Regions from separate parts of the Paenibacillus sp. FSL H3-0310 genome, predicted to be linked through region 1. Evidence: riboswitches for the same ligand, from Rfam matches in the RefSeq annotation. Region 1 holds a riboswitch; each other region holds the start of a gene.

What was found. Region 1 has a riboswitch for cyclic di-AMP ahead of MHH63_RS21485 (hypothetical protein). Riboswitches for the same ligand answer to the same signal wherever they lie in the genome.
Region 2: another riboswitch for cyclic di-AMP. It lies ahead of MHH63_RS01900 (alpha/beta fold hydrolase); the one in region 1 lies ahead of MHH63_RS21485 (hypothetical protein).
Region 3: another riboswitch for cyclic di-AMP. It lies ahead of MHH63_RS23955 (3D domain-containing protein); the one in region 1 lies ahead of MHH63_RS21485 (hypothetical protein).

What each region holds. Positions count from the first base shown of each region.
Region 1 is NZ_JBBODC010000002.1:455,697-465,857, reverse strand. Features, by position in the region: gene MHH63_RS21495 (hypothetical protein) at 30-482, opposite strand; gene MHH63_RS21490 (hypothetical protein) at 523-1,044, opposite strand; gene MHH63_RS21485 (hypothetical protein) at 1,059-1,601, opposite strand; cyclic di-AMP (ydaO/yuaA leader) riboswitch at 1,682-1,846, opposite strand; cyclic di-AMP (ydaO/yuaA leader) riboswitch at 2,266-2,455, shown strand; gene MHH63_RS21480 (hypothetical protein) at 2,707-3,123, shown strand; gene kdpF (K(+)-transporting ATPase subunit F) at 3,250-3,327, shown strand; gene kdpA (potassium-transporting ATPase subunit KdpA) at 3,340-5,016, shown strand; gene kdpB (potassium-transporting ATPase subunit KdpB) at 5,033-7,066, shown strand; gene kdpC (potassium-transporting ATPase subunit KdpC) at 7,143-7,730, shown strand; gene MHH63_RS21460 (histidine kinase) at 7,835-10,159, shown strand.
Region 2 is NZ_JBBODC010000001.1:384,045-394,205, forward strand. Features, by position in the region: gene MHH63_RS01885 (Nif3-like dinuclear metal center hexameric protein) at 1-263, shown strand, start outside; gene MHH63_RS01890 (hypothetical protein) at 348-521, shown strand; partial or broken gene MHH63_RS01895 (glyoxalase) at 599-709, opposite strand; cyclic di-AMP (ydaO/yuaA leader) riboswitch at 956-1,142, shown strand; gene MHH63_RS01900 (alpha/beta fold hydrolase) at 1,230-2,057, shown strand; gene MHH63_RS01905 (hypothetical protein) at 2,317-2,538, shown strand; gene selD (selenide, water dikinase SelD) at 2,658-3,719, shown strand; gene mnmH (tRNA 2-selenouridine(34) synthase MnmH) at 3,778-4,815, shown strand; gene MHH63_RS01920 (cysteine desulfurase family protein) at 4,850-5,962, shown strand; gene MHH63_RS01925 (exosporium glycoprotein BclB-related protein) at 6,501-8,378, opposite strand; gene MHH63_RS01930 (LacI family DNA-binding transcriptional regulator) at 8,579-9,571, opposite strand; gene gtfA (sucrose phosphorylase) at 9,944-10,161, shown strand, end outside.
Region 3 is NZ_JBBODC010000002.1:1,012,657-1,022,817, forward strand. Features, by position in the region: gene glmU (bifunctional UDP-N-acetylglucosamine diphosphorylase/glucosamine-1-phosphate N-acetyltransferase GlmU) at 1-22, opposite strand, end outside; gene spoVG (septation regulator SpoVG) at 295-582, opposite strand; gene purR (pur operon repressor) at 792-1,619, opposite strand; gene ispE (4-(cytidine 5'-diphospho)-2-C-methyl-D-erythritol kinase) at 1,695-2,549, opposite strand; gene MHH63_RS23930 (small, acid-soluble spore protein, alpha/beta type) at 2,690-2,866, opposite strand; gene veg (biofilm formation stimulator Veg) at 3,010-3,285, opposite strand; gene yabG (sporulation peptidase YabG) at 3,562-4,464, opposite strand; gene rsmA (16S rRNA (adenine(1518)-N(6)/adenine(1519)-N(6))-dimethyltransferase RsmA) at 4,629-5,513, opposite strand; gene rnmV (ribonuclease M5) at 5,510-6,061, opposite strand; gene MHH63_RS23955 (3D domain-containing protein) at 6,238-7,404, opposite strand; cyclic di-AMP (ydaO/yuaA leader) riboswitch at 7,690-7,919, opposite strand; gene MHH63_RS23960 (TatD family hydrolase) at 8,118-8,888, opposite strand; gene MHH63_RS23965 (HD domain-containing protein) at 8,940-10,161, opposite strand, start outside.

The sequences.
Region 1 (10,161 bases):
TTAAAGATTGTCTGAATTCTAGTCAGTGACTAAATTATAGAAAGATTTGCGCTCGTTAGTATATCCGTTTGGGTGGTCATCTGCTCCCGTAGAGCTCTAAGCTGTGTTTTCAGTGCGGGAACACTTTTTTGCAGAATAATGCTTATTTGAGAAAGAGGCAGCTTTAGGCCGTACCACATGACCTTCACAAGCTGTTCCTCCCAAGGTAATGCCTTAGCCGATAGAAGGGAGCGCCGGGCAAAAGAATCAGCACACTGGTGAATACAAGTGCGGTAAGCGTGGATAGAGAATAACTGAGGATCAAAATCATCCTGACGATATATTTTATGAAGCTCTGTGAAGGTGCGGATAGTAATCTTGTCTGCCTCATTAGATTGTTCTAACAACATGGAACTAAGTACGTAGACTTCATTAGTATACTTTTGAACACACTCTGCAAATTTAGTACTGTAGGTGGACTCGGGAGGTAAGGGGTCAGGCATGGTGAACACGATCCTTTCAGATTGAGAGATTTGCTTGAATCTATAATATAGAAAAGTAAGAGATGGATTTATTGATGAGATCGGCGGTGTCTGGTTCCGGGCAACTGTGTTTCTGCTGGGAGGCAGTGGATAAAGCTTTTGAAGGCTTGTAGTAGAGCCGTTCACTTCTGGAATTGCTCCCCCCTGCTGCAACACTGTACAGACGCCCTTGCTGAATATGCCCTGCCAAGGATTTACCCTGGAGCTTGGCCTTTAAATCCTGCAAAGCACCCTGAACTAGCTCAAGCTTAACCTGCTCCCAATCTGAACCTTCGCGGCGGACCTTGTCCAGCGCTTCTTCAAGACGGCAATGACAGATGGCCCGTAAAAAAGAACTCCATTTAATGAGATCGAAATTTTTGGTGTTGGCAGAGATCAGACAAGCCCCCCAACTGCAGCCTCCCTTACAGGTGAGCTTCAGAATACCATAACGGCAGCCTTCAGCTCCTTCCATTCCATAGTGAATAGGCTCGGGTTCATCCAATACAAATACTTCAATGCGGGATAGTCTGCGCTGGTCCATAGTAGGGTTCCTCCTTAGATTTCCAAAAGCTTTAAGTCTACATGATGAGTGACACTAGCCCTTTCTACACAAGCGAGCATTTCCATTTTATTCTCACAGACTGCGGTATGCTCTAGCCATAGTCGGAACTTCTCTTTTCGTATAACAGATAGATGTAAGGGAAAGGTGCTGCGGGATCTCAAGACATACCAACCGGCGCTTACATCTTTCCAAGGCTCCTTGAAGGCTGTAAACCACGGGAGCTTTTGGTGTGATGACCAATCCTGCTGCTGCTGTTGTTCTCGAATTTTTTTATATATCTCATATACAATCTTAGAGTCTAAACAGTCTTTACAAGAAGAAGGTGTGCTGAACTGGCGAAGGGCTTGGATCTGGTTCTGGCCAAATGCATAGCCTACAATGTACCTGTGATTATGTTCTTCGAACCACAAGGCCCCGAAACAAACGTAATTTAGACTTATCGGCTCAAGCAGCCCTTGATGTATCCCTAAATAATAGTGCTTCAAAACATTCACCCCATCCAGCGTGCTATCACCTAATAAGCTCAGGTAACGCAAAAACCGCAGCAAGAGGAGGACCTCTGCTGCGGTTTTGGATTACAGGCAGATATACCTGGGCCAAAGCGTGGCGGATCAAGGGTCTCTCTCTTTACGCTTACGAGGTTAGCTGTCGGATTCGGACGGTGAGAGTCGCCCTACCTATTGAGACTTATGCAGTCTCCTTTGGATTCACCCCAAGTAGGCCAGGTGGCCTGATGGTTCCCCCGTTCCCTGCGAATGCAGGAACTCAGCGTTGATTGTTTTTCATGAATTAGATTCAACCCGAATCATACTCTTTTCAAGATTTTCTGTAAAAAACGGAAAATGTTCTTTTAGAGCAATTTTAACCATATCCTGCCGACTACGACTGAAAAACGAGGTAAATAGGTATTTATGGCGTGTTATCGCGCCTCTTTCTCGCTCAGCCTCAGCTTCTTGCGTTTCTACCTATAATGGGAATTTGCAGTATTTTCGCTCTAAAAAGGTGAATAAAATCACATGTATTATAGATAGCGATTAAACGCTCCAAACTCGAGTAAACAAGAGATATAGAGAGATTAGATATCAAGTAAGCGCTATCTAATGGGAAAATAGTTTTTAATTTGCATTATTTTGGCATCATTCAGGTTTTACAAGTCTTCGTGCATAAGAGTATGATTACTCCTGTTTCAACGACAATCGAATATTTGATCCGCTTAATTTCCGGTAAGGAAAGCGGGGGAACCAACAATCGGCAGCCGATGTGAGAGTCGGAAGCCGATTATGGGGTGAATCCTGTAGAGGGTGTGAGTGAGCTCGCATCTATACAGGTAGGGCGACTCTCACCGCCCGAATCCGACAGCTAACCTCGTAAGCGTATGGAGAGAGGATGAGTGCAATGTGACCGCTAGCGAGCCACAGAGGAGATCCTTTGTGGCTTTTTGCTGTGCTCTTAGAAGCAAAGCATTTATGGAGGCCTCCCCTAAGAGGTCGCTAAATTCATCATTAGCGGTATTTGTAAGGCAGCGTCTAATGACGTGACACAACCGAGCTTTAGGTTGTGCCCGAAAATGACGATAGGTCAACATCCTTTCGGAGATTTTCGTTGCCTCCTTGTTGTAAATGAGCAGGAGGAGAAAAAAAGATGACGGATCAGAATGAATATGTGCTTGTATGTGCGCCTACAAAGGCGGGAGAACATTTCATTAAACTTCTGAAGTTCAGGGGTATTAAGATGGCGGGATTAACCAACAATGTGGCTGAGAAAGCTTTACTTGAGGAGCTCGGGATTGAGCAGGTTATTCTAGTGGATACCCGTCATCAGAGCACTTGGTTTCGCCCATCGTTCCCGGTAGGCAGGGTATATCTGTTTGAGAGCAGCTTTCCGCTTTGCTGCCGCTATATTCAGATGTGCCGTACCTGGACGACACAGCCGATTTTTGTGATTACAAGTTCAATAAATCCTAGATTGGTCTATAAAAGACTTGGTGCGAGCTATGTAATCTATTCCCATAGTGGTGATGCTGATTTTCTAATCGATAGATCACCTCATCAAGGATAATGGAAGGAGTGCGGAAGATATGGTGGATCTGTATATGGTGGCTTCGTTAGCTGTAATTTACGGGTTATTTTATGGCTTTATGCGCTGGTGCGCAGGTGTAGTTGAGGATACGGGGAGGGATAAGCTGTGATTCTAGTAATCGCTGTTACCCTACTGTTGTTTATATATCTGGTTTACGCGTTGATTCATCCTGAGAAATTTTAAGGAGGGGCATTCATGGGCATTTTGCAAATAGTCGTCGTAATTGTAATTCTCATCTTGCTGGTCAAGCCGATGGGAACGTATTTATATCATGTATTTTCTAACGAACCGAATCGTACGGATCGCTGGTTTGCAGGCACAGAGAAAGGTATTTATAAGCTGATCGGCCTGAAAAAACGGGACGGAATGTCCTGGAAGAAGTATGCACTCAGCTTTGTTTTAACTAATATCGTACTGGTTGCTTTCAGTTATATTTTTCTAAGATTACAGCGGGGATTGCCGCTGAACCCGAATGGAATTGCCGATATGGAACAGACGCTTTCATTCAATACGGTGATCAGCTTTATGACCAATACGAACCTGCAGCATTATAGCGGGGAGACGGGACTATCGTATTTTTCACAAATGGCAGTCATCACGATGATGATGTTCACGTCTGCAGCGAGCGGATTTTCTGTTGCGGTTGCTTTTGTCAGAGGGATTACAGGACAGAAATCAGTCGGGAACTTTTTCGAGGACTTCGTAAAAGCACATATTCGTGTATTCATTCCATTAGCTCTGCTAGTTTCATTGGTGCTGGTAGGATTGCATGTGCCACAAACGCTCAAGCCATCGCTTGAGGTCACTACACTCGAAGGGCAGACGCAACAAATCGCTATCGGTCCAGTCGCTTCTTTGGAATCAATTAAACACTTAGGTACGAATGGTGGCGGCTTCTTCGGAGCCAATTCAGCGCATCCTTTTGAGAACCCTAATCCACTTACGAACGTTCTGGAGATTCTCTCTATGTGGATGCTGCCAGCCTCTTTGCCATATATGTACGGATTGTTTGCTAAGAACAAACGTCAGGGCTGGGTGATTTTCACAGCAATGATGACCTTGTTCGTATTACTGCTGGGATTGAATTATTATGCGGAAACCAAAGGCAATCCAGCTATCAATGCGCTGGGGATCGAGTCTTCGCAAGGCAGCATGGAAGGTAAAGAGGTGCGTTTTGGTATCCCGCAATCTTCGCTGTTCACTTCGGTAACAACGGCAGCTACGACAGGTAGTGTTAACAATATGCATGATACGCTGACACCGCTGGGTGGCATTACCCCTCTGGCCCTAATGATGCTCAACAACGTCTTCGGGGGAAAAGGTGTCGGACTAATCAATATGCTGATGTATGCCATCATGGGCGTCTTCTTATGTGGACTAATGGTCGGCAGAACACCAGAGTTTCTCGGGCGAAAGATAGAAGCCAAGGAGATGAAGCTGATTGCGATTGCTATCCTTGTGCATCCGTTCATTATCCTTGTACCAACAGCAGGTGCGTTCTTAACGGACTTGGGCAACGGTTCCATCACGAATCCCGGATTCCATGGACTTAGCCAAGTGTTATATGAATATGTCTCTTCTGCCGCGAACAATGGTTCAGGATTTGAAGGGCTTGCGGACAACACCACCTTTTGGAATGTTACAACCGGGATCGTAATGCTGCTTGGCCGTTATGTCTCTATAATCGCGATGCTGGCAGTAGCAGGCTCACTGATCCAGAAGAAGCCAGTTCCTGAGACGATTGGCACATTCCGCACAGACAATGGTCTGTTTACCGGAATTCTGATTGGTACCGTTGTAATTATCGGGGCTCTGACGTTTCTGCCGGTCATTGTGCTCGGCCCGATTGCAGAATATTTGACCTTACGGTAGGAAGAGGGAGAACAAGATGAGTACTGTAAAAAGAAAAAAGCTGCTGACGGGACCCATACTCCTAAGCGCTGTAAAGGATAGCTTTATTAAGCTTAACCCGGTGACGTTAATCAAAAATCCGGTCATGTTCGTAGTCGAAATCGGTACGATTATTGTATTGCTTATGGTACTGGCCCCCGGATATTTTAATGCAGAGAAATCGGTAGGCTTCAATATCACAGTGTTGTTCATTCTGCTATTCACAGTGCTGTTTGCCAACTTCGCTGAAGCGCTGGCTGAAGGCCGCGGGAAAGCCCAGGCGGATTCACTCAAGAAAACGAAACAGGATATCACAGCTAACAAACTCGTTGGAGGGTCTGTGAAGACCGTTTCTTCTTCCGAGCTTCGTAAAGGAGATATTGTCATCGTCAGTCAGGGAGAACTTATCCCTGGCGATGGTGAAGTAATTGAAGGGCTGGCCTCCGTAGATGAATCTGCAATTACAGGTGAATCTGCACCTGTTATTAAGGAAGCCGGCGGAGATTTTGGCTCAGTCACAGGCGGCACCCGGGTAGTCAGTGATGAGATTAAAGTCAAAATTACCAGTGATCCCGGTGAGTCATTCCTGGATCGGATGATCTCCCTCGTTGAAGGGGCGAAACGTCAAAAGACACCCAATGAAATTGCACTAAATACACTCTTGATCAGTCTGACGTTGATTTTCCTGATTGTAGTAGTGACCTTGCGGCCAATTGCTACTTATCTGGGCGTTGATCTAGATATTCCTGTTATGATCGCCTTGCTGGTCTGTCTGATCCCGACCACAATCGGGGGCCTACTCTCCGCTATCGGGATAGCAGGGATGGACCGCGTCACACAGTTTAATGTCCTTGCTATGTCAGGGAAGGCCGTTGAAGCTGCCGGCGACATTAATACAATGATTCTAGATAAGACCGGTACGATTACTTTCGGAAACCGGATGGCGAGTGATTTTGTGCCAGTTGGAGATGAAACGGAAGCTGAGCTTACGGCTTGGGCAGCTATTAGTTCGCTAAAGGATGAGACTCCGGAAGGACGTTCTGTTATTGAGCTAGCTAAGAAGCTGGAACGTAGCTATGACAGCAAACTTGCTGAAGGCGGAGAGTTCGTAGAGTTTAAGGCTGAGACCCGGATGAGTGGTATAGATCTGCGTGATGGACGATCTATTCGTAAAGGGGCAGTCGATTCCGTGAAGAAATGGGTACAGTCGAAGGGCGGAGTCATTCCCGCGAACCTCGACAGTAATTCCGATGCTATCGCTCGGATGGGGGGGACCCCGCTTGCTGTTGCGGTAGACAACCGGATTTATGGACTTATTTACTTAAAGGATACAGTTAAGCCAGGCATGAAAGAGCGGTTTGATGAGCTGCGAAAAATGGGAATCAAAACTATCATGTGTACAGGGGACAATCCGCTGACCGCAGCTACTATTGCCCGTGAAGCAGGGGTAGATGATTTTATTGCAGAGAGTACACCTGAGGATAAAATAGCAGTTATCCGCCGCGAGCAGAACGAAGGCAAGCTGGTGGCAATGACTGGTGATGGTACGAATGACGCACCTGCCCTTGCCCAAGCTGATGTGGGCTTAGCGATGAACAGCGGGACTACAGCCGCTAAGGAAGCAGCAAACATGGTTGATCTGGACTCCGATCCCTCGAAGATCATTGAGGTTGTAGCTATTGGTAAACAGCTACTGATGACGCGGGGCGCGTTGACAACGTTCAGTATTGCGAATGATATCGCTAAATACTTCGCAATTATTCCGGCAATGTTCATGCTCGCTATTCCTGAAATGGAAGCCCTGAATGTCATGGGATTGGGTTCACCTAGCTCGGCAATTATATCTGCATTAATATTTAATGCGATTATTATTCCGCTGCTGATCCCATTGGCTATGAAAGGTGTCTCGTATAAAGCGATGAGTTCTACGAAGCTGCTGGGACGTAATATTTTTATCTATGGTTTAGGTGGAGTAGTCGTTCCTTTTGCGGGCATCAAACTTATTGATTTGCTCGTAAGTGTATGGATATAACAACGGATTGACTAATCATTGAAAGGGTGAAAGCATCGTGAATAACAGAAAATCGATTGCGGACGCTGAAGAACAGTTGTCATCATCGAAGGGTGCTAATTTCTTTATTATATTACGGCTATGTCTAGTGTTTGTTGTTCTTTGCGGAGTGATTTATCCTCTGACTACTACAGCGATTGCTCAAGTTCTGATGCCATCGCAAGCAAACGGCAGTCAGCTGAAGAATGACGCTGGAGTAGTTGTGGGCTCAGAACTCATCGGGCAAAGCTTTACGGACCCGGCATTATTCCATGGCCGTGTATCCAGCATTGATTATAAAGCGGAAGCTTCAGGCTCCAATAACTACGGCCCATCCAACCTGGATATGCTGCAGCGGACGAAGGATTCCATTACACAGTGGCAGCTGGATAATCCGGATGTGCCTGTAAACAAGCTGCCGGTTGATTTAGTAACCAACTCAGGTTCAGGTCTTGATCCGCATATCACTCCTGCGTCAGCAATCGTGCAGATTCCCCGGATCAGTAATTTGACCGGGATTCCAGCTACGCAGCTGGAAGAGCTAGTGAATAAGCAGACCGAAGGTCGCGATCTAGGGCTGTTTGGTGAAAAGCGGATAAATGTTCTGAAGCTGAACATGGAGCTGCAGAAATTAACGAACAAATAAATATAGCTAATATCCCTGCCCGATTGTTCAAACTGGGTCAGGGATATCTTGCTTTCTGGCATAGAAGAGTGAATGGATGAACGGGTTATTAAGGAGTGGTCTTGATGGGAACATATCGGAGGAAGACGCCGGAGGAACTGCTGCTCTCTATTTATGAGCTGCATCGTGGACGCCTGAAGATCTATATAGGTCCGGTCAGTGGATCAGGCAAGACCTATCAGATGCTGCGTGAGGGTCAGGCGCTGAAAGCACAGGGCATCGATGTTGTAATCTGTGCGGTTTCAACCAACCAGAGTCCAGAAACAAGGGATCAGCTGGGTGACTTGGAACGGATTCCAAGTATTCATTGGTTTCAGAAGGAGATCGAGAAGAAGGATCTGGACGTGGAGGCCATTGTGGCACGTAATCCAGAGGTTGTACTGACCGATGGATTGGCTCATCATAATCGCGAGGGTGCGGAGAGATCAACTAGGCTGGAGGATATCAAATATTTATTGGGCTGTGGAATTAGTGTCATCACAACTGTAAACGTATACGAGCTGGAGGGCGCAGCAGATCTAGCGCGGAAGTGGACGGGGATTGAGGTGGAATATTCCTTGCCCGCGGAAGTGCTCACCCTTGCAGATGATATCGTTCTAATTGATGTGACTCCGGAAAAGATACTTCAACGTTTGTCCGAAGGACATTTGGGCAAGAAGCAGCGGACTTCGCTTTTTAACAAAGGGAATCTAAGCAAGCTGCGGGAGCTGGCGCTGAGAATGGTTGCGGAGGATGTTAATGGTTCGCTGGAGAAGCATCGGGAGGAGCAAGGATTGCTGGGGGCTTCGGGGATTGCCGAAAAAGTGTTGGTGTCTGCACAGTATTATTGGAATGGCTCGATTCATATCCGCCGTGGGCAGCAAATCGCTAAACGGTTAAACGGAGATCTGGCGGTGGTATCCTTCTGGAAGCAGGGCCTGACGCCCTCTAAGGAAGCAGCAACCTTCAAGCGATCCCTATGGAAGCTGACTGAGAAGATTGGGGCCTCGATGGAGGAGATTTCTTTTCGCTCGAAGAGGGAGATTCCGGGACTTCTAGTGAAATACGCTATCCAGCATAATATTACCCGTATCGTTATGGGTCACTCTAAGCAAACGGCGTGGCAGGAGCTGTGGAAGGGTTCGATTGCTAACTCATTGTTAAAGCAAATCCGCGGAGTAGATGTGTTTTTCGTGGCTGATCGTGCTGAGCGTGAGGGAGAACGTGTTCTTCCTACCCGGCAGAGCCGAAATGAGCGGAAAGCTGATGCTTATCACAGATTAAGCACTCAGGAAGTAAAGGATAAAATCGATGCGATTCGTGGGGGCACATTTAAAGTGTACATTGGTGCTGCTCCCGGGGTGGGCAAGACTTATAAGATGCTGCGAGAAGGAAATGATCTCTTAAAGAGAGGGATCGATGTTGTTATTGGACTACTAGAAACGCATGGACGTAAAGAAACGCTTGAACAGATCGGTGAGCTGGAGATCCTTCCGCGACTGAGCATTGACTATCGGGGGACTGTCCTTGAGGAAATGGATACGGCAGCTATTATTAAGCGTAATCCGGAGGTCGTACTGGTAGATGAACTGGCACATACCAATATGCCGGGCAGCAAGCATAAGAAGCGGTATATGGATGTTATGGAGTTATTGGATGCGGGGATCTCTGTAATCTCCACAGTGAATGTTCAGCATTTAGAAAGCTTGAATGATGCGGTAGAACAAATTACCGGAGTTAGAGTTAGAGAGACTTTCCCAGACAGCATTCTGCAACGGGCCGACGAAGTTGAACTTATCGATGTATCCCCCAAAACACTGCAAGAGCGGATGAAGGATGGAAAAATATATGCGATGACCAAAGTGGATCAGGCGCTGGGTGCTTTTTTCAAAATCGGCAATCTAATCGCCCTCCGTGAACTGGCGCTGCGGGAAATTGCTGATGATGTGGATGAACGTCTGGAGGCCTGGGAACGTGTCGGGTCGCTGCGGGGACCTTGGCGGCGGCAGGAAGTGATCTATGTGTGCATCACCTTAGGAGATCATGCGGAACGTCTGATTCGGCGCGGTTTTAGGATTGCCTATCGTCTAAAAGCTTGCTGGTATGTTACGTACGTACAGGAATATAAGCAGAGCGGGCCTTCTTACGATAAACGAATTAATGATTTGAAAGAATTGACGGAACGACTGGGTGGAACGTTTAAGATGATTCCTAACGTGCTCCCGGCACGAGTGTCTTCCTTGCTGCTTGAAAGGTCTCAAGCCTTACAGAGCACACAGATTATTATCGGCCAGTCCCAACGCTCATGGGTGCGCAAATGGCTACGCGGGGATGTCACTAAACAGATTTTGCGTTCGGCCAGAAATGTAGATGTACTGGTCGTGGCAAATCTTATGCGTGAGGAACCCTAAGC
Region 2 (10,161 bases), on a different contig from region 1:
ACAGAGGAGGCGGGATGATGGCTATTCCGCTTTTTAATGATCACAATCTTGATTTAATTATCGCTGGAGAGGGACCAGAGTGGGAGACTCCGGAATATGTGCGGGATGCAGGGCACCAAGGCAGATCTAAAGCGCTCATCATGTTAGGTCATGCGGAGAGTGAAGCGCCGGGGATGAAATATTTAGCTGAAATCTTAGCAGACAAATATCCCATGCTTCCTACCCGGTTCATTGCTGAACAACCCATCTATCAGATGGTTTAATCTGGGGAAATTAAGAGTACGGAATAAATAAACATATTATGGAGAAAATGAAGGGAAACAGGTCACTGAGAAAGGAGTGTTTCAATGGAAATTCCTTTGGAGGCTGATGAAGTATTAAGTCGGATCAAAAAGCTGCAAAGCGACGGAAGCTCAATCAGTAAAAAACAAGTAAAGCAAAGCGACCCAGAGCTTATGAGAAGTGCGCTGTTCTTTTTTCCAAGCTGGGAGCATGCATTGAAAAACGCCGATCTTTTGTAGCCATAGTATTGTAAAAGGAAGCTAAGTGGACAGGGGGAGATCTCTGATTCTGCTTAGCTTTTTTCTTTTTTATGAAATCATTCGTGCTGTTCATGTGAAATAATATTAACAAGCTTGCCAAACGGATCGGGGACATAGAAACGACGAACACCCCAAGGTACAGAAACTGGCCCAATATTGGTATTGAAGATTGTCGTTTCTTATTAAATAGGAAAGTACTGGTGAATCACCCCCTTTTTCGCTTGCTTCAGAGCTGTTTTTCTAAAGAAAACGAGTAAACAAGAGCAAAAGAAAGAGAAAATGAAGAGTATGCTTAATATGAAATGAAAAGCATTGCTTTCAACATTATTTTGACCAGAGCCCTCCTTTACAAGAAAACCTTACAAGAGTATGATTCATCTCAGAACTGAGAATTATCTTAAATTTACAATTACATAAGCAATCCGCTTAATTTCCGTTTCTGGAAAGCGGGGGAACCAACAACTGGCAGCCGATGTGAGAGTCGGCACTGGTTATGGGGTGAATCCTGTTCCGGGTGCATAATATGCATCCCTGCAGGTAGGGCAACTCTCACTGCCCGAATCCGACAGCTAACCTCGTAAGCGTATGGAGAGAGGATGAATGGCGTGTTTAGTGATGAATAGCCACAGAGAATCCCTCTGTGGTTTTTTGCTGCGTTTTTAAGCAGATATAGTCGTAGAATTTATTATGAAAGAGGTGTTACCTTTGCCTATCGCTAAACTGAACGGAACTTCGCTCTATTATGAAATCAATGGAACTGGCACTCCGGTTGTGTTTATCCATGGACATGGATTAACACACAGTATGTTCAAACCACAGCTGGAGTATTTTTCCGATAAATATAAAGTGATTTTGTGCGATTTACGGGGGAATGGCAAGTCTGGTAAACTGCTGGAGGCCCCACATGAGATTATTGAGACGCAATGTCTGGATCTGATTATGCTGTTGAATGACCTAGGTATCCGTGAAGCAGTTTTTGTAGGAATCGCCTATGGTGGCTTAGTCGTTCAGCATATTGCCAAACAATATCCTGAGCGTGTAAAAGCAATTGTGGTCGCGGATAGCTTTTGTAGGACTCACGGATCAACAATAGTAGGGAAAATACAAACTATGGCAGCATATTGTAGTTTACTAATGTATTATCTCCCAAGCGAGCTGGTGTTGCCTTCGATTCGGATGATGTACCGAGAGCGCTGGAGTCTGGCCTACAATGAGATTAGAAGAGGGCTGCTGGACAAACGCCCCCGGGAGTTATATCGGCAAAGGCTGGCTACGAGCCATGTTGATTACACCAGATGTTTAAAGGCTTTTAAACGTCCCGCTTTATGTATTGTAGGGGACTTTAATGAATTTGGAGTGAATTGTATGAAGGAAATGGTGTCTCAGCTGCCGCAGGCGCAGTTGGCGATTATTCCGAACGCATTAGATCCAAGTAATCTGTGCCAGCCGGAGCAATTCAATGCGATTCTTCAGCGTTTCTTAGAGAAGCAGCAGGGTACTCAGCAGATTAGCTGATCTATAGGGAGACCTTCACAAGCGAGCGTTTAAGTGAGAAAATAGGCGTCCCATAGCCAGGGCGGAATGAGCTGGCTATGGGACGTCTTTCTGGGAAGAACTTTAGGGGAATTCTCCCTAAAATGAAGGAGATTATGGCTCCTAGAACGTAGATTAGGGAAATCCTCCCTAATAATAGGATGTTTTTAGCCATAAATGGGTATTTGCATGAATTTTTAGGGAGGAATTCCCTAAAAACCTCATTTTAAAGCGATTATCGATGAACATTAGGGAGGATTTCCCTAATATAATGGACATCCAACTAAAGGCTGGCTTATCCGTAGTGAAATCTACGAATGAGCCAGCCTTTGGTTATTTTACTAACCGATGGATGTTGAACATTTACAAGCATATTGTACCTAGAACGCCACTTAATGTCCCACCCTACCACAGCATCAAATATAGCTCACCCGACGTGGGAAAGAACGGTAGACCTAAGTAGTGATGGTAAGTGTATAGAGGAAGGCGTAACAAGCAGCACATCTGCTACTCTTGCATTTTGTACAATGCGATCTACTCGTGTAAGATTAAGATAATTCATACTAAAGGAGCTGAGTCATGATGTCTCAAGCTGAAACTATAAAACTGACTTCATTATCTTCAAAAGGGGGCTGCGGCTGCAAAATCGGTCCCGCTGATCTCATGCAGGTTATTCGCAGTCTGCCACCAACTGTTCCTAACCCGGATCTACTTGTAGGTCTGGACACTAGTGATGATGCAGGGGTGTACCGTTTAAGTGATGAATTAGCGTTAGTGCAAACTGTTGATTTTTTCACGCCGATCGTGGATGATCCCTATTCATTTGGTCAAATTGCAGCAGCCAATGCATTAAGTGATATTTATGCGATGGGTGGAAAGCCGCTTACGGTGCTTAATATTGTGGCCTTCCCTATTTCTGTTTTAGATAAAAGTATTCTCGGTGACATTTTGCGCGGTGCAGCGGATAAAGTACAGGAAGCAGGAGCTACTCTTGTGGGCGGACATTCCATCGACGATAAAGAGCCCAAATTCGGATTGGCCGTTACGGGCCTTGTGCATCCTGACAAAGTAAGAACGAATGCGAGCGCCAAGGTGGGAGACAAGCTGATTCTAACGAAGCCTATCGGTGTGGGGATCTTAACAACTTCCATTAAAAAGGATCAGCTATCTCCTGAAGAAACCACACGCCTTACGACAGTAATGTCTACTTTGAATAAAAAAGCGGCTGAAATCATGGAGCCTTATGATGTACATGCTTGTACAGATGTTACCGGATTTGGGCTACTGGGACATGCCTCGGAAATGGCTAAAGGGAGCGGCACGGGCCTGATCATTCGTCAAGGCGATGTACCGATGCTGCCAAGAGTAAGAGAGCTTGCGGAACAGGGATTTGTTCCAGGAGGCACTAAGAATAACTTTGCCCATCTGGAAGGCAGCATTCTTTATCCGGAAGAGATGGACCAACTAAGCCGCTATATTCTATGTGACGCTGTGACTTCTGGCGGATTGCTGATCTCTGTGGCCCCTGAACAAAGCGAAGATTTGCTAAAAGAGTTAGTAGATGCAGGGGTAGAAGCGGCATTGATCGGAGAGGTAACGGAAGAGCATCCGGGTCAGATTACGGTTATAGCTGCTGTGGAATAACTGTTGTATATCAGCTTAGAGCAAATTATGAAGGTTAGCCACCAGAGGAGAGAGCATATTGTTTCAGGACATTACACTGGAAGAACTTAGAGTGTTAAAAAACAAGAAGCAGATCACCATTATTGATGTTAGATCTCCTTCTGAATATAAAGATGCAACGCTGCCGGATAGTTTGAATATTCCCTTTTTTGATGATCAGGAACGGGCTGAAGTAGGGACGTTGTATAAACAGACAAGTGTGCAGGCCGCGAAAGAACGTGGTTTGGAGATTGCTGCGGCAAAACTGCCTTCTTTTGTCAAAGAATTTGCAGCGATTCAAGGAGACAAAGCTGTATTCTGCTGGAGGGGAGGTATGCGCAGCCGTACAACTGCGACCGTACTCTCTTTAATGGATATTCATGCTTACCGGCTGATAGGCGGCTATAAGGCTTATCGTAAATGGGTGCTCGACGAATTGGAGTCCTATGAATGTAAGACTAAGTCTTATGTGATTCACGGAAATACAGGCACAGGTAAAACCAATCTGTTACACCGCCTGAAGACACAGGGGTATCCTGTTCTGGATTTGGAAGGGATGGCAGGTCACCGTGGTTCTATTTTTGGTGAGATTGGTCTTCGTGCGAACAATCAAAAAACGTTCGATAGTCTTCTTTTAGAGGAGTTAATTAAGATCGGGGATTCTCCTTATGTACTATTTGAAGCGGAGAGCAAAAAGATTGGTAAGGTAGTGATGCCCCCGTTTATGGCCGAGCAAAAAGAGATCGGAACACAGATCTGGATTGAGATGCCTTTGCAAGCCAGAGTGCAGCAAATCCTTGAGGATTATCGGCCAGAAGAGTACAAGGAGCAGTGTATTTCTGCATTTCGGAGTATTAAATCCCGAATTCATATCCCTGTTGCAGCAGAAATCGAACGATGCTTGCAGGCGGATTTGTTCGGCGAAGCTGTGGCGCTGCTGTTAGAGTATTACTACGACCCTAGATACGATTATACGTCTACTCAGTATGAAGGCATTGAGAGAGTTACTTTTAAAGTGAATAATCTGGATGAAGCTGAGACTGCTGTGCGTTCTTTTTTAAAACGTCAGGAAGTATAAGTTTCGCGTTATGGTTAAAGGGGGCTTTACTAATATGATCTATTTAGATTACAACGCTACAACACCAGTAGATAAGGAAGTAGCAGAGGTTATGATCCCTTATCTTTACGGTCATTTTGGGAATCCCTCAAGCAGTCATTCTTTGGGGCGTGAAGCTAAACTCGGAATAGAGCAGGCAAGAACACAGGTGGCTGATTTCCTGAATTGTGCGCCGGGTGAGGTGCTTTTTACCAGTGGGGGTAGTGAGTCTAATAATACTGTCATTAAAGGAGTAGCCCAAACGTATCGCCATAAAGGTAATCACATTATCCTGTCTGCTATCGAGCATCCGGCGGTAATTAAACCTTGTCAGTTTCTGGAGCAGATGGGCTACACCCTCACTTATGTACCTGTTGACTCGTATGGAATGGTGCAGGTTGAGGATGTGAAAAAGCAGCTTACGGACCAAACCATTCTGGTCTCCATCATGCACTCTAATAACGAAACGGGCACGATCCAGCCGATCAAGGAAATAGCTGAGGTCTGCCACGAACGGGGTGTTCTTATTCATACAGATGCTTCACAGTCTGCGGGAAAAGTAGACCTCGATGTAGCGGATTTAGGAGTGGATTTTCTAACGCTTGCAGGCCATAAATTATATGCGCCCAAAGGCATTGGAGCATTGTACATTCGGGACGGCATTCACATTGAGCCTTTGATACACGGTGCGGGCCATGAACAGGGGCGAAGAGCGGGGACAGAAAATACACCTTACATCATTGGCTTAGGAAAAGCCTGCGAGCTTGCTGCTGACTCTGATTCTAGAGAAAGAGTTAAGCAAGTTACGGAGTATTTCTATGGAAGACTGCAGGAGTCTTTTGGCGAAAAAATTCATTTGAATGGTCATAAACACAAGCGCTTGCCTAACACCCTTAACGTTAGTTTTCTTGGAGCAGTGGGTCATGAAATTATCGATTCCCTGGAAGCTGTGGCTGCTTCAACTGGCTCGGCGTGCCATTCCGGTGAAACGTTGATTTCGCCTGTTTTAAAGGCTATGCATGTGTCGGAGAACATTGGACGGGGGGCGGTTCGTTTTAGTGTGGGACGATATACGACTACAGCGGAAATCGATGAGGTCATCGATAAGCTGAAGGTGTATTTGTTATAAGCTGAAATCGTATTAGTTGTGAGGTTCGTTTTTGCAAACAGTGACAAAGTGTGAATCCTAGTGAACGGACTATACGAATCTCACTAAATGGACTATGGTTCCCAGTGAACGGACTATGACTCCCAGTGAATGGACTATGGCTCCCAGTAAACGGAGTACGAATCTCACTAAACGGGCTATGGCTCTCAGTGAACGGAGTACGAATCTCACTAAACGGGCTATGAATCTCAGTGAATGGACTATGGTTCCCAGTGAACGGAGTAGCTATCGGACTCAGGCGCTCTTATTTGCAATATTTTCCTATTTTTGAGTTGCTATAGGACTCCATAGGCGTTATTAGTACAAAATAGACACTACTGAGCACCATTTCTGCCCAATAGCGCCTCTCAGGTCCGATAATCTCTCTAAACAGTGATAAATTAACGAATAGCGGCATCTGAGTCCGAAAGATCAAGAGTTGAATCCGCATATTACAAAAAAGCATCTGCCACCTCCTTCAAAAGGAATCGCAGATGCTTTTTTTAACTTTTTTTAGTGATTATACAATCGTAAAGCCAGCACTTGCATAACCAGTGACTGTATTTACAAGGGTAAGACCTGTAGCGGTGGCTGAGAATACCATAAGCAAACGTGTCTGTGGTGTTACAGTAAAATTGATACCATTCGTAATTCCGCTGACAAAAGTTCCAAGATTAATAGTACCGGTGATAGGTGGAAGTGGGACTGTTGCGCCTGGAATAGGAGTAAATGTGTTATTTGGTGTGGCAGATTGGTACAATTGCGCTGTTACATTTATCGTAGTACCAAGCAGCGATAAAGCTATGGTATTACTGAAGTAAGCGGCAATGGAAGTTATTACTCCTGCTCGAGGAGTTGAGAATGCAAAATTGATAAGCGGTCCAAGGAGAGTACCTGTCAAATCAATATTACCGCCAACAAGCGAAATACCTGTGGCTGAACTTCCGAAGCCTACAAGGCTTGTTGTTCCAACCAAACCACCTAAAACCGTGGTCATAATAATAGGTCCTCCGGATGCCAGTGGAATAATTGCACCGTTACCGGTTGCACCAGTGACTCCGGTAATGCCAGTAGCTCCGACCGCGCCGGGATCACCGGTGGCACCCGTAGCTCCGGCAACGCCGACCGCCCCCGGATCACCCGTCGCCCCTGTGGCACCCGTAGCTCCGGCAACGCCGACCGCCCCCGGATCACCCGTCACGCCCGTTGCCCCCGTAGCTCCGGCAACGCCGACCGCCCCCGGATCACCCGTCACGCCCGTTGCCCCCGTAGCTCCGGCAACGCCGACCGCGCCCGGGTCGCCCGTCGCGCCCGTTGTACCAGCAGGGCCCGCCAAGCCGGCAGCACCAGTCGAGCCCGTCGCTCCAGTTGCTCCTACGCCTGGACCCGCTGGTCCTTGCGCACCTGTTGGTCCTTGAATCCCTTGCACACCCTGTGGTCCTTGAGGTCCCATCGCACCACCAGCGATTAACAAGTAATCTGGTGAACTGCCAGGTATTCCAGTAGGTCCAGAAACAGTAGCAATATAGGTGCTGCCATTGAAGGTTACTACTTGACCTGCTGGATAAGTAGGACTTTGTGCAGGATTAAAGATTACAATTCCTTGCAGCCCTACCCCTTGCGGACCCTGAGGTCCTTGAAGTCCAGGCGTTCCTTGAGGGCCTTGAGGGCCTTGTGGTCCTTGCGGTCCTTGGGGGCCTGTGGAGCCACCAGCAATTAATAAATAGTCTGGTGAACTTCCAGGTGTTCCCGTTGGTCCAGCAACAATAGCAATATAGGTACTGCCATTAAAGGTTACTACTTGACCTGCTGGATAAGTAGGGCTTAGTGCAGGATTAAAAGCAACAATTCCTTGCAGCCCTACCCCTGTGGTTCCCTTTGCGCCCGGAACCCCTTGCGCTCCTTGCGGACCCTGAGGTCCCTGTGGCCCTTGAGGTCCAGTCGCACCTTTAATAGGCAATCCGATTGCTTGTGTAATAGAAGCTTGAATATGTCTGATCTGAATAATCAACTGATCTTTACAATTAGAGTCAATCTTCGTGGCGAGAATAAAAGATAATAACTCAGCTAACAACAGTTGAAGATTGGTGCCCACGCTTACGACAGAGAAGGGACTGACTTCGGTCGATACAATGGTTATCTCTACTACAGAAAGTAGCTCAGTTCTAAAAGGACTGCATAACTTAGAGGTATGCAAGAATTCCAATAATTCTCTTAACACTCTTTGTAGATTGGCAATATGAAGTGTTGTGGGATTCGTAAGTACGGGGGGTACCACTGCAGAGAGATCAGTGACTATTTTTAATAGTGCGTTACACTCCCTCTTTCTAATAGGACTGCTGATCCTTCCATGCTTGTTTAGGATAGCATCGCCTTTAAATGGTCTGTAATCAGGCATATTTCTATATCTCCTCCTTGAACTTCTCCTGTTCATTCCTTTGAAAAATGGGAACCTGCCCAATCAGCATATTCTGAGAAGCGGAAGTTGTTACAAAAATCGCCCTAAAAGCCGTTATTCCTGAAAGTCGTTATTAATGAAGCAATACAAAAAAGGCAGGCCACCGCTAATTACGGTAGTCTACCTTTTTAATAGATACGTTAAGTAGTCTCTCCTTTAATGAGAGTTACGTCTACAGTAGTGTTGTTGATTAGCTCTCCGTCAGCACTTTCGATCATTTGCAGGAGAGTATTGGTCAGCATGACCCCGATCCGATCACTAGGTTGCATAATGGTAGTCAATTTAGGACTCTGAAGCATGCGGGTAAAGCTGTGGTAATCATAACCGATGATTTTCAGTTGCTCGGGCACTCGAATGCCTTGCTGTTCAGCATAAATGTATAAAGCATAAGCCACAATATCATTACTGCAAAATACTCCATCATATTCTCGAAGTTGGGCCGGAGAGATATTTTCGGTGACAAAGGACCAAAAATAATCAAAGGTAAGCTTGTTGTGCGCGCCTTCGATAATATCGTAAGTTACACCATGTTTCATACTTGTGATGACAAAAGCATCCCGACGACGATTCGCTAGAATATCCAGATCTAGCGGGCCGGAGATATGTAGCAACCGTTTACAGCCCAGCTGTATCAAATGTTCGGTAGCTAGCTCACCACCGCGGTAATTATCCGATCCCACACAAGGGATATTGGAGGAAATAAAACGGTCAAAAGAGACAATAGGGAAAGGGACCTTTTTATAGCTTTCAATATTCATGGTGTGGCTGCACATGATAATGCCATCTACTTGATTCTGGCGAAGCATGCTAATATAGTTGGCTTCCTTCTCAGGATCGTCAAGAGAATTGCATATTAGCAATTTATAGTTTTTTTCATTAGCACTCATTTCAACATACTTGATGAGATCGGAAAAGAAAGGGTGGTTCGAATCTGGAACAATAATCCCAATAAAAAAGGATTGATTCTTCTGTAAGGCTCTGGCGATTTGATTAGGATGATAATCTAAGGCGTCCATCGCTTTTTCAACTTTTTTACGCGTCTCTTTGCTGATATATCCCCGGTTGTTCATTACTCTGGACACGGTAGCTACAGCAACGCCCGCCTCCTTGGCAACATCTTTAATACTTGCCATACCCTCATCCCCGTTTCATAAAATGCTCTAATCTATATTCTACAACTTTCTTGGATTGTTGACACTAATCGAGACTAACAATTGTAAAAGCATAGATAGTTTCTGATAGTTATAATAGATATGTTATACGTTACCACAAATATTTGGATATAATATTAAAAATCAATCATTATACCTATATTTTATTGATTTAATTATATGAAAACGTTTGACATATTATTTGCGCATCTATAAAATTGGTTTTGAATAAACCTTCATCTAGGGAGGAACAAGATTGTTAGGATAACGCTTTCATAAATTACATTAGTTTGATGATTTCTCAGACCTTATGAAGCAAGAGTGTATAAATTGAAATAGAAGGAGAACTCCAATATGCTGATTAAAAATGAAGTTATGCTTATCACTTATGCAGATAGCATGGGAAATAATTTAAAAGAACTAAACGAAGTACTGCATACACACTTGCAAGGAGTCGTGGGTGGGGTTCATTTATTGCCGTTTTACCCCTCTTCGGGCGACCGGGGATTTGCCCCGATGGATTATACCAAGGTTGATTCGGCTTTTGGCGACTGGGCGGAAATCGAAGAGAT
Region 3 (10,161 bases), 560 kb from region 1:
GTACTACAGCCATTCTTTTCAAGAATGCCAACCTCCTACTCTTGAACTCACTACTGAATATATCTCATTCCGGGCAAAAAGAAAAGAGAACCATGAAGTCATGGTTCTCTTTTCTATAAACCCCAAGTTAGAAAAGCATTTATCGCTGCCTTTCGAAGATGTCGTCAAATCCTTCACCAGCAATAGCTTTTCTTGCAAGATCAGGCTGCTAATTCATGAAGTGTATGTCGGTGTGATCTTATCAAAAACGGCGGATCCTACGCCACCCAAAAGGTAGCCGTCTTCCGAGGAAGCCTAAGCTCCCTCTTCAATAACTTCTTCTTCTTCCGTAGCGGCGCGATCGTACTCGGCCAGAACCGCGGATTGAATCTTCTCGCGTGTTCCCGAAGAGATCGGGTGCGCGATATCGCGGAATTCGCCGTCCGGTGTACGCTTGCTGGGCATTGCAACAAACATCCCATTATTGCCATCGATGACGCGAATGTCATGAACAACAAACTCGTTATCGATGGTAATGGATGCGATTGCTTTCATTCTCCCCTCAGAGTTAACGCGGCGGAGTCTGACATCCGTAATTTGCATGTGTGTGTTCACCACCTTTTTCCATCAGAGACTTGGTGTATAATTCCACACAGCAAAGCGAATTCCTTCTTTTTGATTCCATAAAATACCTAAAAAAGAAATATATTTTTTGGGATATGTTGTTTTCGACATACATCGAGTAGTTTTCTTAATATTCCTTACGTTTTCGACAATTTCCACGCTTTTTGAAAATGTAAGAGAATGGCTAATCAAGAGGAAAAGTAGTTGCCCGGATGCGCCGAAATTCTCCGCTCTTTCGAGTCTACTTCACTTAGTTTTACCAAGGACACGTAATCGTGCAACAGACGCTCTTCCGTCTCTACAGCGCCTGATTCCACTAAAACGCCTACCCCTGCAACCTCGGCATTAAATTCACCGAGCAGATCGACCATACCACGTACAGTCCCTCCCGCCTTCATGAAGTCATCTACGATAAGTACTCGCGATTTCTCCTTGAGTGCACGTCTGGAGAGAGACATTGTGTGTATGCTTTTATGAGATCCTGATACGTAGTTAATACTTACTGCTGATCCCTCTGTAACCTGATGGTCACGTCGCACAAGCACTACCGGCAAGCCTAGCTGTGCTGCTGTTGCATAGGCTAGTGGAATGCCTTTCGTTTCAACGGTCATCACCACATCGATTTCCGATCCGTAAAAGGCCGTTGCGATGATCTTACCCGCCTGTTCCATCAAAGACGGCAACCCAAGTAGATCCGACATATACAAATAACCGCCAGGCAATATCCGGTCAGTCTGCTCTAGCTGCACACATAAGCGCTGCACAAAGGTAAGCGCCATATCTTTAGGCATAACCGGGATATAACGTACTCCACCCGCTGCGCCAGCTAAAGTCTGCAGCTCTCCGATGCCTTCACCTTCAAATACTTCTTTTATGATTGCCAAATCTTCACTAATGGAGGACTTAGCAGCTCCATAGCGATCGGCAAATATAGACAGCGGCAGTAGTTCATGCGGCCGCTCAAGTAAAAACTGAGTCATGTCTACCAAACGTTGGCTTCTTTTTAATTTCTTCACGGAATGCTCCTCGCCAAAACCGAATATTTTAGAAAAATATATCACTTTTGTACGGGTTTACACAAGAGAAGCAGACTAATTCAGTGATCTCACTGCGTAGACTTCCTTGCAGAACCCTCGCAGTCCGTTGTAAATCCTTGCTACTTTAGACTGCTTGGACACTAATCCGAATACGGTAGGTCCGCTACCTGACATCAGTACGCCATCTGCTCCAAGCTTTATCATCGCTTCCTTAAGTTGCTGAACTTCTGGATGCAGTTTTAGGGTAACATCTTCAAGCACGTTGCCCAGATGGTTGCACACGCCCCCAAAGTCTCCAGCTTCTATCGCTTGCTGCATCTTTCGAGCAGAAGGATGAACCGCTATATTATTGCTCCGAACGCGTCCATACACTTCTGCAGTCGATACATTGATCGGTGGTTTCGCCAACACAACCCAGCATTGTGGCGGGTTATTGATTGGTGTCAGCTTTTCGCCTCGTCCTGTAGCCAAGGCTGTGCCGCCTGTGACGCAGAAAGGTACATCAGAACCCAGCTCAGCGCCAAGCTCCTGTAGCTCCTGTGCAGGAATACCCAGACGCCACAGACGGTTTAGACCGCGTAGCGTAGCTGCGGCATCACTGCTGCCGCCAGCCAGGCCAGCCGCAACCGGAATTCTTTTATCCAGATGGATATGTACCCCACTCTTCACGTTATAACGGTCTTTAATAAGCCTTGCCGCCTGGAAAGCTAAATTTTTCTCGTCCAGGGGAATATAACCAGCCTGACTTGATATTATAATAGTATCCCTTGGCAGCTCAGACAGCTCTAAGCGGTCTGCTAAATCTACCATGGTCATAATCATTTCCACCTCATGAAAACCGTCAGCACGTTTGTGCAGCACATCCAGCATCAAATTAATTTTAGCTGGTGCCTTTTCATACATTTTCAAGGCGTTCACCCACCTTCAGCTTTTCCCGTAAAAACAACTTAACATATTATATGAGAAACTTCTAATGAAGTCCAATAATAAAAGGGTGTCGCCATTTAGACGCACCCTTTTTCAGTAATATTCACTTTATAGCCTAAAATTTAAGATTTCCGCGCAGCCTGTTCAGCAAGCTGTATCGCTTTTTTCACCATGTTGCCAGCATCTTGAGTTGTAATTCCACCCCAGCCCTCACGTTCCACGGTTTCATAAAAACCCAGCTCCTTGGCTAACTCTGTCTTCAGTTCCTCCGACATCATGCCTCGTTTTCTGCGGCTCATTACGGAATTCCTCCCTTATGAAAATAAATGATTAACCCGTTGCCCAATTAGTATGCTTGCTTAGCACACGGATCATGCACCAAATATTTGTCTCAAAAAACGCAAACAAAAAACAGCCTCCAAGGGAGACTGTTCGTGAAACATTAAGCTTTAATATACATAATCCGCATCTGCCCATCGTCTTCACAAACTGTGATTTCCACAGATTCAGTAAGTATATCGGCATAGCTATAGGAGACTCGCTTAAAAGTTTGCTGCTCCTGATCCAGTTTGACAATAAATACAGAAGGGTACGTTTCTTCCAGGACACCTGTGCGTTCAACGGTTTTACGACGACCTCCGTTTGCACGCAATGTGATCTTATGACCGACGTGAGCTTCAAGACTGCGTTTGATTTCCAACAGCGCGTTATTAGCCATTACCTGACGACCACCTCTTTTCTTGTCCATTATACAACTTTTTCAGGACAATGTCAAAGCAAATAAATAATTAATTATAGTTGATGCATATTTCGTTGTCAACGGAATTTTTTTGCGAGAAATCAGCGCCGGACTAATATCCTTGTTATCTGTAATATAGGCATTACAAAGAAAAAAAGAAAGGGTTAAGCTCAGCGCTCACCCTTTCTTTCGGATATTCTATTCAGCCCATTCAAATTACCTATATTCCTGACACCATAGACCTATCTCTGCCGCTTAAATGGCTGATGGTGTCACTTTTAGCGCCGACAGATTCTGCAGTCGCGGCATTCCGATGCGGAAGCTGCCACGGGTCTCAACACCACCAATACCCTGATTACCGCTGATGGTATTATTCAGAACATCGCTAAGATTTACAGTATCCCTGATGGAAGTAAAGGATGATTTTGCTGCTACATACACGGGATCCAGAGCATGGATCAAAATTCGACCAGGTGAACTGGCAAAATTAGCTCCAGCTCCAAGTAAGGCCTCGAAATGAGATTGACAAGCACCGGCAACAATAGTCAACGCATCAAAATTCCGCTCATACTCCCTAGCTACCCTAATAGCAGCTATAAAGTTTTGCGAATTTTTATAGCTATTCAGACTATACAGATCGTAAGTATGCTGTTGCTTCAGTACCCCATCATGACCAGTGATCACTACAATATCTGGGCGTACACGGGGCAACAGCCGGTATAACGTATCAGCCATTGCAGATTCATGAACATGATGCCCTTCAGCGGGAATCCGCAGCTGCTCGTATAAGCTAAGGCTCTTATTCAAATATGCCGGATCGCCATCCAGATGCAGTACTTTACCTGGCACTTCAAAATAAGGAGCTTCCTTGGACGGTGGAGCCCATGTCCCCTCTGTTAGGGTTCCCCCGCTCCGCTGACTTTGCTCCTGACGGTCCTTCCGCAGCTGTGTCAGTGATTCCTTCGCTTTGATCTGTGCTTGCTGTCCCCGTTCCGTTATTCGGGTAGGAGGCACTTGAACCAGGTCATCCAGAGGAGAATCCGCCAACAGGCGGAAATCTGTGCCTTTAATGACGGCTCTATCCTGCACAATATTATCTACACGAAATGTTAAATCACCGCCATAAGATTTGCGAACGACCAAGTCTCCTAAATTCATTACAACCACCACCTCTACCCCATCGTATGGGCAAAGGCCTCAGTTGGTTCATAACTCAACATATTTTTAAAATATAAGAATGTATAATGCTCCACCAGAATAACATCCTTATATTTCTACGAGAAACGGTTGTCGTCCTTAAGACAACAACCGTTTCCTATTGCTTATTCAATTCCAGCGGCTAGCAAAACACCGCTTAAGCGGGCGTATTCTTCAAGACTGAGTGTTTCTCCGCGACGGGTCGGTTCAATACCCGCTTCTGCGAGTAAAGCCTCCAGCTGCTCACGTCCTTGTTCAGGGAAGTAACGAGCCTTCAGATTGTTAGCAATCGTCTTGCGGCGCTGTGTGAAAGAAGCGTGAACCACTTCAAAGAAATGCTTCTCACTCTCCACCTTTACCGGAGGATGCTCTCTAACCTTCAGACGGATAACAGCAGACTCCACATTAGGTTGAGGGATGAATACCGTACGTGGCACGATACAGACGAGCTCAGGCTCGCTGTAGTACTGCACGGCAATGCTAAGACTTCCGTATTCCTTTCCACCTGGAGATGCAGCCATACGCTCCGCAACCTCCTTCTGAATCATTACAACGATGTTATCAAGGGGAAGCTTCTCTTCGAGCAGCTTCATCAGAATCGGAGTAGTCACATAATAAGGCAGGTTAGCAACCACACTGACCTTGTTCACAGTGGTGAAATCTTCCTTGAACATTTCCTGCAAGTTCACATTGAGGACATCATCGTTACGAACCTTAACATGGGGATAGGGGGAAAGTACGTCTTTTAATATTGGAATCAGTCTACGGTCAATCTCTACGGCAGTTACAGCACCCGCTGTTAGTGCCAGACGCTCCGTCAGCGCTCCAATTCCCGGCCCGATCTCCAGCGCCCCAGAATCGCTATCTAGTCCAGCAGCGTCTACAATCTTGTCCAAAATATTCTGATCAATCAAAAAATTCTGTCCCAGGCTTTTCTTGAACTTGAATCCATAACGTTGAATAATCTCTTTGGTCCGTTTTGGAGTCGAAATTTCCTCTCTACCACTCATGAAGTAATGCCTCCCTGATCAATTTGGGCGAGAGCCCCGGCAAATTCCTCCCGCGTAATCCCAAACATCGCCAGCCGCTTGTACAGCTGTTTGCCGTTACAATATCCGATTCCAAGCAAATTACCAAGTGCCATACGTCTTTCAGCAGCCCGAGGGTGTACAAGCATTCCAGCGGCCATAAGATCATCAATACCAATCAAAGCAGGTGCTCCTTCAAAAGAGGTATGTACATTACGCAGCGCATGACGAATCGCCTCTGGCGATGCATTCTCTACACCGATATCCCCTTTTCGAGTTGCGTCCTTCTCTGGAATAAAAGCATGCTTGCAGCCCGGCACCTTCGCTGAAACGATTTTACGAATTCGCTCCCCAGCATGGTCCGGGTCCGTAAGAATAATAACCCCTCTACGTTCCATAGCAAGCGCGATCTTAGCAATTACAGTCCGGTTTACAGCAGAGCCGCCTGTCTCAATGGTATCCGCTTCTACAGCACGCTTAATGGCTACGGTATCGCTTTTGCCTTCAACGACGATTAATTCCTTAATCATATTTCTTGACTCCTTCCAAAAAAAGCAAAAAGAAGAGGATTCGCTCCTCTTCTTTTGGTTAAAGAATGTATAAGTGATGAGCGGTTGCTCTGCGATCAACGAAATGATCATCCAGCGTTCCTTAACGGTTATCATCACTATAGCTTATCAAAGGATTTTTTGCAAAAGCTTCAGTTCTAGTTAAGCTCTGGTTTCACAGGTCCAATCACATAAACGGTACGTGATTTACGGCCGAAATTACGAGCATGGCTCAGGGAATCATAATAGACATCCACTTTATTGCCTTTAATGGCACCGCCAGTATCCTCTGCACGGCGGAATCCAAGCCCATCGATATAAACCCACCAGCCAATAGGAATTACATTCGGATCTACTGCAATTGTACGACCTTCCGTTACGCGTGTTCCGGAGGCAGTTTTAGTACCTATCCCTGGCTCTTCTGACGAATAAGCTGTCATGGAGACGTTCTTAATCATCTTCTTGTACTCAAAGTCTACGCCAGCCTTGCTTGTGACGTTCTTAGTCTTAGCGCTAACTTTAGTCGTTTTGGAGGTAGTGCTTGATTTGGAAGTTGTTGTAGCTTTAGCAACTACAGTAGGCTTAGGAAGTGCTTTAGTACCAACGGCAATGATCTTATCTTTTGTTACCGTTTGTACTTCCTTGCCGATCATGCGCATAGAGGCCAGTTCTCCGTCTTGATAGATCTTTTCAATATGCTGAACCATGACGCCTGGTTTGCCTGCCTGTGCCACTCTAACTGTTCCCACAGTAAGGGAGGGATCTGCTGTCTTAATAACACGGAAAGGTAAGTTAGTTGTTCGCTGTACCGTTTGCTTGTTGATACGAACGATCTTAATCTCCATGTCAGCAGAGATGGTGGTGTCTAACGAAGGAAAAATCTTATCATAGCCTTCTAGGTTGATACCCAGTTTGTCAATCGCTTGACCGATAGTGTCTTCGGTCGTATATAACGTTTTTGTTGCTCCGTCCGCAGTAAGGCTAAATTTCTGCGCACGATTGATAACGACACGGTCACCGTCTTTTATTTCATCACTCAGACCTAAAGATAATTCATCATGCGGCTGCAGCGAAATTTGCTCTTTCTCCAACACATCACCAAGAAGTGCTTCTCGCGTTTCAAGTGTCTGTGTTTGCCCGTCTATTACTAAAACTAATTGTTTATTACTTTGACCGTGTACGTACAGCAGAATTAACAGCGCGATTGCGATTGAAATCACACCTGCAAGTAAAAGTACGCGAGTATTTACTTGCTCCCACCGTAATGCGAAAGACCTGCTGGATGACTGCGAATCATGGGATACCTCTGGTTGGAATAAGCCCATTCTCTCCATCCTCCTTACATAGCCTCGTCGTCAATTTGTATATCATGAGGACTGAATTTCTTTGACGAAACTATTTGAGATTGTCACAGGATACGCACGTATTAACTTAGCGTCTCCTGCTCATGGATCGCCTGCTCGGCACAGCTACTCCTACACCTGTTATATAACAGTATGCGGGCAACATTCAGTTTATTCAAAAATAAAGAAGCCTAAAAAGAGTTCTCTTGAGGACTCTTTCGTGGCTTCTCCGATGTCAGAATACGCGGGAATGTTTGTGCACGAGGTTGCCTCTCTTACTTGCGCTTACGGGGTTAGCTGTCGGGTTCGGACGAAAGAGAGACGCCCTATTTCAGGTCACCCGCTCACGGCGGTTGCCCTTAAATTCACCCCAAAGACCACGTGAAGAAATCAAATATTGTTCTGCGGCAATTCCTAGTCGTATTCAAGATACAGGCATGCGGCAGTTCAATATTGGTTCCCCCGTTCTCCATACGGAGACTCAGCGAGACGATCCATGAATCAATGGCTGTCACAATAACAACAGCTCACATCACTGAAAAGATGATATCCTGTTTTGATGCATGTTGTAAAGGACGATTCAACCACGTTTACGCAAATATATGGTTAAAATATTGTAATAATCAGCCGTTTTTATATTAAAAAAGTTTAATATATCGGCCATTCTCTATTTTTCACCCGTTTTACTCCTGTTTTCAGACAATCCCAAATCGTTCCAGTGCGTTCGCATACGTAATTTTAGCCAATTCTTCCCATGTTAACCCTTTAATTTCAGCCGCAGCCTCTGCTACTAACTTCACATGAGCACTCTCATTTCGCTTGCCTCGGAAGGGGTGTGGAGTCAAATATGGAGCGTCTGTTTCGATCAATAATCGGTCCAATGGCGTCTGTGCAAGCACCTCTTTAGGCACTCTGGCATTTTTGAACGTGATCGGTCCTCCAAATGACAAATGAAATCCTAGATCTAGACACATTTTTGCGGTTTCCCAGCTGCCTGAGAAAGAATGCATTACGCCACCAATTTCATTTGCTTTTTCCTCCCGTAAAATCCGTACGACATCTTCATGGGCATCACGGTCATGTATGCAGATTGGCATTTTTAGTTCACGGGCTAGTCCAATTTGTTTGCGGAAGACCTCCTGCTGCACATCCTTGGGAGAGGTATCCCAATAATAATCCAACCCAATCTCTCCGATGGCCACCACTTTCTCATGGCTGCAAAGAGAGGCGATCCAATCGAGGTCCCCCTCTTTCATATCAATCGCATCCTGTGGATGCCAGCCCACCGCTGCATAAATATAATCATAAGATTCAGCCAGCTTCATCGTTGAAGGGATCGTTTCCCGATTAAATCCAATATTGATCATCTTGCTAACTCCGGCCTCTACTGCACGAGCTATAACTTCCTCGCGATCCTCGTCGAATTGAGGCGCATCTAAATGTGTATGTGTGTCGAACAGATACATTTTAAAGCTCACTCCTTGTTGTTTTTATCAATAGTTCCATAAATATTTGTATTATTTTGCAAAAATCTCTGCTACAGAAGAGGGCAACCGTGTAAGGGCTTTTTTCAGCTTATCCTGTGGGAAATATAGGTGATATCTGCCACGATGAATTCCGCTTATTGAGCGCACAATATCCGATACCTCTGAAATTTCCCGCAATTGCTCATTGCGATCAAGCAGTAAAATTTGATTATTGTCGAAGGCTGCTCCTGGACGGAACACATCATAAGGCAAATCTGTCGGATAATCAATCTCTAAGTCATATTCTGGGTTAAGTCCCGCTCCCGCAAAACTGCTGCGGATTTCCGTAATCATATCTGTATCCAAATTCTCGATCTCTACATATTTATACAGTTTACGATGAATAAAACGGGTACACAAGTCGCTTAATAACTCATCTTCTTCAAGTGTCCATTGCATAAAAGCAGTCTGTACCAGTGCCTCATCAAGCATTAAATATTGCTTCACTGTTACTTCTCCTCGAAAGAGATCTTCCAGCGGAGCGATCATAAAGCGAAATTTGTACCCCTCTTGGAACAATTCTTTAGCTCTACGGAAGATTTGACGCAAAATAATTTCAGAGCTGCGCGTCACCGGATGAAAATATACCTGCCAGTACATTTGATAACGCGACATTAAATAATCTTCAATGGCATGCATACCTGATTCTTTTACTACAATCCGCCCATTATAAGGACGAAGCATTCTCAAAATCCGATCAATGTCGATGGTTCCATAGTTTACACCTGTATAGTACGCATCACGCAGCAAATAATCCATACGATCAGCATCCAGCGGACTGGAAACCAAATTGACAACAATTTCATGCTCATATGTCTTAGAGATAACTGAGGCTACTTTACGAGGAAAATCTTCCTCCACATCACGCAATATTTCGGTGATCTCCGTGTCCTCCAAAATAATTCGGCAGGTCCAATCCTCATGGTTCATTTCAAAAGCTTCTTCTATAGAATGTGAAAATGGACCATGCCCTAAATCATGCAGCAAAGCCGCACACAAAGTAAGCAAACTTTCTTCAGGAATCCAATCCTTATACCCGCTGCGCTCAAATTGCGAAATGATTCTGCGTGTAATTTCATATACTCCTAAAGAATGAGAAAAACGACTATGCTCTGCACCATGAAAAGTGAGATATGAGGTACCTAACTGGCGAATCCGGCGTAAACGCTGAAATTCTTTTGTATTAATTAGTCGCCAAATAATCGTATCCTGT